DNA from 2 places in the Acuticoccus sediminis genome. Region 2 is predicted to be linked to the other one. Evidence: predicted binding sites of a transcription regulator. Region 2 holds the regulator's gene; the other holds the start of a gene.
What was found. Region 2 encodes PhoB, which activates phosphate uptake and scavenging genes when phosphate is short. Its sites were predicted from a motif close to TGTCATNNANCTGTCAT; they were not measured.
Positions count from the first base shown of each region.

Region 1: a site for PhoB is predicted at 2,173-2,189, ahead of phnC (phosphonate ABC transporter ATP-binding protein). Genes of this name have one in related genera too.

Region 1 covers NZ_QHHQ01000003.1:751,403-755,434, forward strand. The annotation lists gene phnE (phosphonate ABC transporter, permease protein PhnE) at 1-158, opposite strand, end outside; gene phnD (phosphonate ABC transporter substrate-binding protein) at 243-1,259, opposite strand; gene phnC (phosphonate ABC transporter ATP-binding protein) at 1,273-2,112, opposite strand; gene DLJ53_RS17645 (hypothetical protein) at 2,383-2,586, opposite strand; gene DLJ53_RS17650 (secondary thiamine-phosphate synthase enzyme YjbQ) at 2,689-3,141, opposite strand; gene DLJ53_RS17655 (hypothetical protein) at 3,138-3,626, opposite strand; gene DLJ53_RS17660 (Do family serine endopeptidase) at 3,659-4,032, opposite strand, start outside.
Region 2 covers NZ_QHHQ01000001.1:284,047-288,078, forward strand. The annotation lists gene argF (ornithine carbamoyltransferase) at 1-318, opposite strand, end outside; gene DLJ53_RS01160 (aspartate aminotransferase family protein) at 315-1,514, opposite strand; gene DLJ53_RS01165 (GcrA family cell cycle regulator) at 1,775-2,260, shown strand; gene phoB (phosphate regulon transcriptional regulator PhoB) at 2,351-3,046, opposite strand; gene phoU (phosphate signaling complex protein PhoU) at 3,048-3,776, opposite strand; gene pstB (phosphate ABC transporter ATP-binding protein PstB) at 3,820-4,032, opposite strand, start outside.

The DNA.
Region 1 (4,032 bases), on a different contig from region 2:
CGTCCCATCTCCGCCGGCCCCCAGCTCCAGGCGAGCAGCGCCAGGAGGACGAGCCACATCGCGGCGTTGATGAGGGTTCGCGACCAGTCCCGTTTCAGCTCGAGACTGCGGGTCGGCATCCCCGCACCGCCCGCCCTGTGGCCTGCCGTATCGCTCATGTTGCGTCGCCCATGGTGCGCCTTGCAAAAAAGACGGCGAGCCACAGGGCTCGCCGCCGGACGTGTCGATGGATCGCGGCGCGATCAGCCCTGCTGCGCGTTGGCGTCGATCTGCGCCTGGAACTCTTTCTTCTGAGCCTCCAGCGCCTCGACCTTCGCCGCCTTCTCCTCGTCGGAGAGCTTGTCGTCGGCCTGGATCTTGGCCTGCTCCTTGGCGATCTCCATCACGCGGATCGGCAGGAGCTGGTCGTTGTTGGAGGCGCGGAAGGGCGCCCAGGCGAGACCCTCGAGCACGGCCTTCTCCTCGGCGACGTCACCGGCGGAATCCTCGGTGCCGTAGGTCAGGAAGAAGGTCTTGATCTTCTCCTTCACGTCGGCCGGCAGGTCCTTGCGCCACACGATCGGGTCGGAGGGGATCAGCGGCGACTTCCAGATGATCTTGATCTTCTCGAAGGCCTTGGGGTTGTTGGCCTCGATGCGGGCGAGGTTCTCGGTGTTGTTCGCCGCCGCGTCGACCTGGCCGTTGGCGACGGCCATGGCGTTCGTCTCGTGGTTGGCGTTCGTCACGTTCTTGAAGCACGCCTTCGGGTCGACGCCGTTGGCCGCGAACACGAAGGTCGTCGGGACGAGGAAGCCGGAGGTGGAGTTCGGGTCACCGAGGCCGAAGTTCAGCGACTGGTCGCACTTCAGGAGATCGTCGAGCGAGTTGAGCGGCGAATCCTTCGGGGCGAGGATCAGCGACCAGTAGCCGGGGTTGCCGGCCGCATCGACGGTCTGGACGAAGATCTCGCCGTCCGAACGGTCGACGGCTTCCATCGCCGACTTGTTGCCGAACCAGGCGACCTGCACCTTGCCGAAGCGCATGCCCTCGATGACGCCGGCATAGTCGGACGCGAAGAACGGGTTCACGGGCATGCCGATCGCCGCTTCCATGTCCGACAGGAACGGCTCCCACTGCTTGCGCAGGTTCTGCTGCGACTCGGTGGAGATGATGCCGAAGTTGATCTCGGTCACCTCTTGCGCCACGGCGGGCGCCGCGATCGCGAACGACAGGGCCGCCGCGCCAAGCGTCTTGACGATGTTCATCGTGCTTCTCCTCATGTGGTTTTTCGGATCAGGCGGTGGCCAGCTTCGGGCCGTGCAGGATCCCTTCGCGTGAGGCGTGCGGCTGGAAGGGTGCGTCGGGCAGCACCAGCTCCTCGGACGCCTCGCCGTAAAGCTCTTTCAGGAAGTCGGAGGTCAGCGCCGTGGAGGGGCCGTCGAAGGCGACCGCCCCGTCCCGCAGCGCGATCGTGCGCGGGCAGTAGCGCCGCGCATACTCCACCTGGTGAAGCGAGACGAGGACGGTGATGCCCTCGTCGCGGTTGATGGTGGCAAGGGTCTCCATGACCTTCTTCGCCGAGGCCGGATCGAGCGAGGCGATCGGCTCGTCGGCGAGGATCACCTTCGCCTTCTGGACCAGGGCCCGGGCGATGGCGGCGCGCTGCTGCTGGCCGCCGGAGAGCGTCGAGGCGCGCCGGTGGGCCGTGTGGGCGATGCCGACGCGGTCGAGCGCCACGAGCGCGGCCTGCTTCTCCGCCCGGGTGAAGAGGCCGAGCGTCCCGCGCCACTGCGGCACATGGCCGAGCACGCCGACGAGGACGTTGGTGATCACCGCGAGGCGGTTCACCAGGTTGAACTGCTGGAAGATCACACCGACACCGCGGCGGATCGTCTTCGCGTCGGCGGAGAGGCGGCCGTTGTGCTGCATCGTGCGCTCGCCGATCCGCACCAGCCCGCCCCGGGCATCGCCGCGGACGAGCCCGGCGATGTGCCGGATCAGCGTCGACTTTCCGGAGCCGGACGCGCCGATCAGCGCGACCATCTCGCCCGCCTCGACCGACAACGAGACGGCGTTCAGGGCCTTCTGGCCGCTGAACGACTTCGACAACTCTTCGACGCGAACGTCCGCCATGGGCACCTCGTTTGCTGGAGGTCCCTTAACGGTCGGACTTAACGGATATGTGCAGGTACGATGACGGTTCGGTGACGGTGGAACCGGCTGGTATCGTGTGACTTTACTTGCGGCAATCTGCGCCGCCGTCCGCGAACCTCCGCCGGCGGCCCGCAGAACGCGACGGTTTCCGTCAAACGCGTCGACAATGCCGGGCCAACTTCGGGCGTTGAGGGGACGGACACGCGCCCGGGACCGTGCCGGGTCAGGGCCGCCCTCCCCGACCCGTCGTCAGGTATGGCGGCGCAGCGCCTCGTTGAGCAGCCTCAGTACGGTCTCGACGCCGCCGACGCCGCTCGTCGCGATCTTGTACTCGATGGCCGCTTGCAGCTCGCTGTCGATCTCCGCCGTCATGGACAGATGATCGTAGGCCACGTCGGGCGCCTCCGACGGGTCGTCGTCACTCTCGAAGAAGGGTGGGTTTTGCCTCAGCATCAGCACAGACCTCTGGACCCACGAGCATCAATCTCACGACGCTAGCAACGGAATGGCCCCGATGGCAACCTGTAATATCATATGATCTAAATTTTACGTTGATTATCGTCCAACATAAGTGAGATCGATCGAGCGGTGCCGCCCGCCGTCCCGGTGCTCGATGAGGTAAAGTGCCTGCCAGGTGCCGAGCCGCAGGCGGCCGGCGGCGACTGCGATCGTCACCGCCGTATCCGACAGCATCGCCTTGATATGGCCCGGCATGTCGTCCGTGCCTTCGAGGCTGTGGACGTAGGGCCGGTTGCGGGGGGCGAGGCGGTCGAGCGCGTCCAGAAGGTCGGTCTGGACGTCGGGATCGGCATTTTCCTGCACGGTGAGCGACGCGGTGGTGTGGGAGACGAACGCGTTGAGCAATCCGTCGCCGAGCGCGTTGTCGCGCAGGAAGCTGCGCAGCGCGGCGGTGACGTCCGTGAAGCCCGGGCCGCGGGTCGCGACGTCGATGCGGCCGTGGACGACCCGGCCGACCGCGGCCTCTCCCAGAGTCTCGACGTGGATCAATTCGTCCCGGCCGTCAGCGCGTCGACGAGACCGCGGAAGCTGCGCAGGGCGTAGCCGGTGACCTCGACGGCGTCGTCGATGTCCCGCCGGGCCTTTTCGACGTCGATCCGGTCGTCGGGGCTCGCCGTGGCGACAGGCGCCGGGCCCGCCTCCCCGTCGGCATTGGCGCCGATCTCCGCACCGCCACGGGCGATGGCGGCGATCTGGCCGAGGCGCCGCTCGAGCACCTCGACGCGGGCCTTGAGGCGGCGGTTCTCGTCCAGAAGTGCCGTGGCGGGCGCCTCGGCGTCCTTCGCCGGCACCAGCGTCTCGCAGACCCAGCCCGAATCTCCGGCGCTGCAGGAGGCGATCTCGCCGGTCTCCCGATCGAGGCGCAGGATGTTGGGGCCGGACGGCTCCATCTGGAAGCGTCCGGACTGTGCCGCCGCGGGCGCCGCGAGGACGCTCGCGAGGGCCACCACCGTCAAGCCTTGCCGTACGGCCATGATCGTCCTCCCCGCACGGACAACGCCGTGCGTTACTGTTCGATCCTCAGCGCGGTGAAGCGCAGGGCGCCGTTGGCGCTGGAGAGCGTGAGAAGCGCGGTGTTGCGGTTCTTCTCCTTGAGGGCCTCGATCTGCTCGGCGACGTCCTGCGGCGAGCTCACGGGCTTCTGTCCGACCTCGATGATCACGTCGCCCGCGGTGATCCGCTTCTCGGCCGCGAGGCTTCCCTCCTCGATGTCGACCACCAGCACGCCCTTGACGTCGGCGTCGATCTTGTAGGTCGACCGGAGCTCGTCGGTGATCGCCGAGAGGCCCATGCCGAGCAGCGTCACCTTCGGGGTCGTGTCGGGATCGGCAACGACCGGGTCCTCGGTCGTCGGCGCCTCCTCGGCCTGCGGCTCGGGTT
Region 2 (4,032 bases):
GTGGTCGAGCATGCGGATCATCACCGCCGAGACGTAGCGCGACAGCACCGTCGCCGTGTCGGCCAGCGACTCGCCGCGGCCGAGCTGCATTTCGCTGCCGGAGGCGACGATGGTGTCGCCGCCCAGCTCACGCATGGCGAGGTCGAACGAGAAGCGCGTCCGCGTCGACGGCTTCTCGAACAGCATGGCGAGCGTCTTGCCGCGCAGGCGGTCGGTGCGGATGCGCCCCTCCGCCTTGACCCGGTGGCCTTCGTCCAAAATGGCGCGGAGCGCCTCAGGGGTCTGAGACGCGATGTCCAGAAAGTGCTTGGGGGTCATACGACCGCGGTATCCTTCTTCGCCTTTTCGACGGCCACGCCTGCCGCTTCGAGCCGCTGCGCCGCCTCGCGCAGATCCTCCTGCGTGGCCACGAGGCCGGGGAGGAAGCGCACCACATTGTCGCCCGCCGGAATGACGAGCAGGCCGGCATCGCGCGCCGCCGTCGCGACGTCGGCCGCCGCGACGCGGCATTTGACGCCGATCATCAGCCCTTCTCCGCGCACGCCCTCGAACACCTCGGGGTGCGAGTCGACGACGCTCGACAGCGACTGCATGAGGAAGGCCCCCTTGCGCTTCACCTCGTCGAGGAAGCCATCGGCGAGGATCACGTCGAGCACGCCGTTGGCGACGGCGCAGGCGAGCGGGGTGCCGCCGAAGGTGGTGCCGTGGGTGCCCGGCGTCATCGCATCGCCCACCGCGGCGGTGGCGAGGCACGCGCCGATCGGGAAACCGCCGCCGAGACCCTTGGCGGAGGTCAGGACGTCCGGCGTCACGCCCAGCGCCTCGTAGGCGAAGAGAGTGCCGAAGCGGCCGACGCCGGTCTGGATCTCGTCGAAGATCAGGACCAGTCCGTTGTCGTCGCAGATCTGCCGCAGCGCCTGCAGGAAGCCGCGGTCGACCATCTGGATCCCGCCCTCGCCCTGCACGGGCTCGACCATGATCGCGGCGGTCTCCGGGCCGACGGCGGCCTTCACCGCGTCGATGTCGCCGAGCGGCAGCTTGTCGAATCCGGGCGCGGGCTCGCCGAAGCCCTCCATGTACTTGGCGACGCCCGTGGCCGCGAGCGCGCCCAGCGTGCGGCCGTGGAAGGCGCCCGTGAAGGTGATGATGCGCGTCCGCTCGGGGTGCCCGCTCACATATTGATAGCGGCGCGCGGTCTTGATCGCGGCCTCGTTCGCCTCGGCGCCCGAGTTGCAGAAGAAGACGCGCTCGGCGAACGTCGCGGCGGTCAGCCGGTCGGCGAGGCGCTCCTGCTCGGGAATGCGGTAGAGGTTGGACGTGTGCCAGACCTTCGTGGCCGCCTCCTGCAGCACGGCGACGAGGTGCGGGTGCGCGTGGCCGACGCCCGTGACGGCGATGCCCGACCCCATGTCGAGGTATCGTCGCCCGTCGGAGCCCACGAGCCACACGCCCTCACCCTTCTCGAAGGAGATGTCAGCGCGGTTGTAGGTCGGGAACAGGCTGTTCGTCGTCATGGGTTCACTCGCGATGTATGCGAAGGTCGTTCCGAGCGCCCCCAACGGGCTACTGCGGAACAGGCGGGCTTTCTTTCCGATGGTTGGGGAAAAAGCAAGGTTTGAGTCGCCGTGGACTCGCCGACTCTAGACCGTGAATCCTCAAATCTCTTACGATTCCGCGGGTAAAGGCAAGACATCGCCCGACTCCATAGTGCCCCGCACCCACCGGTTTGGGCTGTGGACCGCGTGTGGATCGGCCGTGAGCAAAGGGATTCGCGATGAGCTGGACCGACGAGCGGATCGAGGTTTTGCGCAAGATGTGGGCAGAAGGCATGTCCGCCTCGCAAATCGCCAGTTCGCTGGGCGGCGTGACCCGTAACGCGGTGATCGGCAAAATCCACCGGCTCGGCCTCTCCGGCCGGGTCAAAGCCCCCCAGGCGCGGGCGACCCGCGCCCGCAGTGCGCCGCCGCCGGTGGCAAAGCCCGCCGCGGCGCCGCGTGTAATGGCCGCCGGCGCGGTGGCCGTCAAAGTGGTCGAGGAGCCGGAAATGGAGACCGCGCCCCGGCCGGTCGCAGAGGTCGTGCACCTGACCGACGGCATCACCCTCATGGAGCTCTCCTCCGCGCACTGCCGCTGGCCGGTGGGCGATCCGTCGAGCGCGGACTTCCGTTTCTGCGGCGCCCGCGTCGCGGTGGGCGAGACGTACTGCAGCGCGCACTGCGAGCAGGCCTTCCCGTCGCGCCGCTCGACCAAGTCGAACTGACGCGGCCGACACGGCCGGCCCGCCGATCGGGCGGGGCCGGCAGGCGCGCCGAGGCGCGCCCCACGCCGGATGCCGGCGACGCCCCTCCGCTCAGCGGATGTGGAACTGGTCGTTGAAGGCGTAGCCCGCGCCGCGCACGGTGCGGATCGGATCCTTGGCCTTGCCGCGATTGATCGCCTTGCGCAGTCGGCCGATGTGCACGTCCACCGTGCGCTCGTCCACGTAGACGTCCCGCCCCCACACCCCGTCGAGGAGCTGCTCGCGCGTGAAGACGCGGCCGGGGGACTGCATCAGGAACTCCAGCAGGCGGAACTCGGTCGGGCCGAGGTGCACCTCGCGCGTCGCGCGGCGCACGCGGTGGGTCGTGCGGTCGAGCTCGATGTCGCCGGCCTTCAGCAGCGTGGAGACCACCGCCGGCTTGGTGCGCCGCAGAATGGCGCGGACCCGGGCCATCAGCTCCGGCGTCGAGAAGGGCTTCACCACGTAGTCGTCCGCGCCCGTCGCGAGGCCGCGGATGCGCTCGGTCTCCTCGCCGCGCGCCGTCAGCATGATGATCGGCAGGTTCTCCGACTGCGGCCGCGAGCGCAGGCGCCGGCACAGCTCGATCCCGGACAGGCCCGGCAGCATCCAGTCGAGGATCAGAAGGTCCGGCAGGCCCTCCAGGAGCTTCAGCTCCGCCTCGTCGCCGCGGCTGGCGCTCTCGACGTCGTAGCCTTCCGCCTCGAGGTTGTAGCGCAGGACGAGGACCAGCGGCTCCTCGTCCTCGACGATCATGACCTGCGGCAAGTCAGTGGCCTCCGCGACCGTTCTCGGGCTCGGCCCAGTCGGCGGACAGGTACGACGAGGAGTCCCCCTTGGCCCGCGCCTCGACCGGCTGCTCGCCCGTGATGAGATAGTGGATGTTCTCGGCGATGTTGGTGGCGTGGTCGCCGATCCGCTCGATGTTCTTGGCGCAGAACAGGAGGTGCGTGCAGAACGTGATGTTGCGCGGATCCTCCATCATGTACGTCAGCAGCTCGCGGAAGATCGACGTGTAGATGGCGTCGATCTCGTCGTCGCGGCTGCGCACGTCGAGCGCCGCCGAGAGGTCCTGCGAGGTGAACGCGTCGAGCACCGACTTCATCTGCTCGAGCGCGATGTCGGACATGTGCTCGACGCCGAGCGCCACGCGCGGCGGGTAGGCCCGCCCCTCGATCGCGAGAACGCGCTTGGCGTTGTTCTTGGCGAGATCGCCGACGCGTTCGAGGTCGGAGGAGATGCGCATCGCCGCGACCAGCTCGCGCAGCGGCTTGCCTTGCGGACGGTGCGCCGCGATCAGGTCGACGGCATGGTTCTCGACGCTGCGCTGCATCGCGTCGAGGCGCTGGTCCGCCTCGATGACGGCGCGCGCACGCTGCGTGTCGATGCGCGTCAGCGCGGTCACCGAGTCCATCACCAAATGTTCAGCGAGGCCGCCCATCTCGGCGACCTCCGCCGCGAGACTGACAAGCTCGCGGTCCCGATCACGTGCCAGCACCAACGCGCTGCTCCTCACTCGAACCAAAGGCGGTTGCTTAAACTTATCCGAAAACGCCGGAGATGTAGTCGCGCGTACGCGGCTCCTGCGGGTCGTTGAAGATGCTCGACGTCGGGCCTTCCTCGATGAGGTCGCCGAGGTGGAAGTAGGCCGTCCGGTCGGAGACGCGCTGCGCCTGGCTCATCGAGTGCGTCACGATGATGATCGTGTAGTTCTCGCGCAGCTCCTTGATGAGGCCCTCGACGGTCGCGGTGGC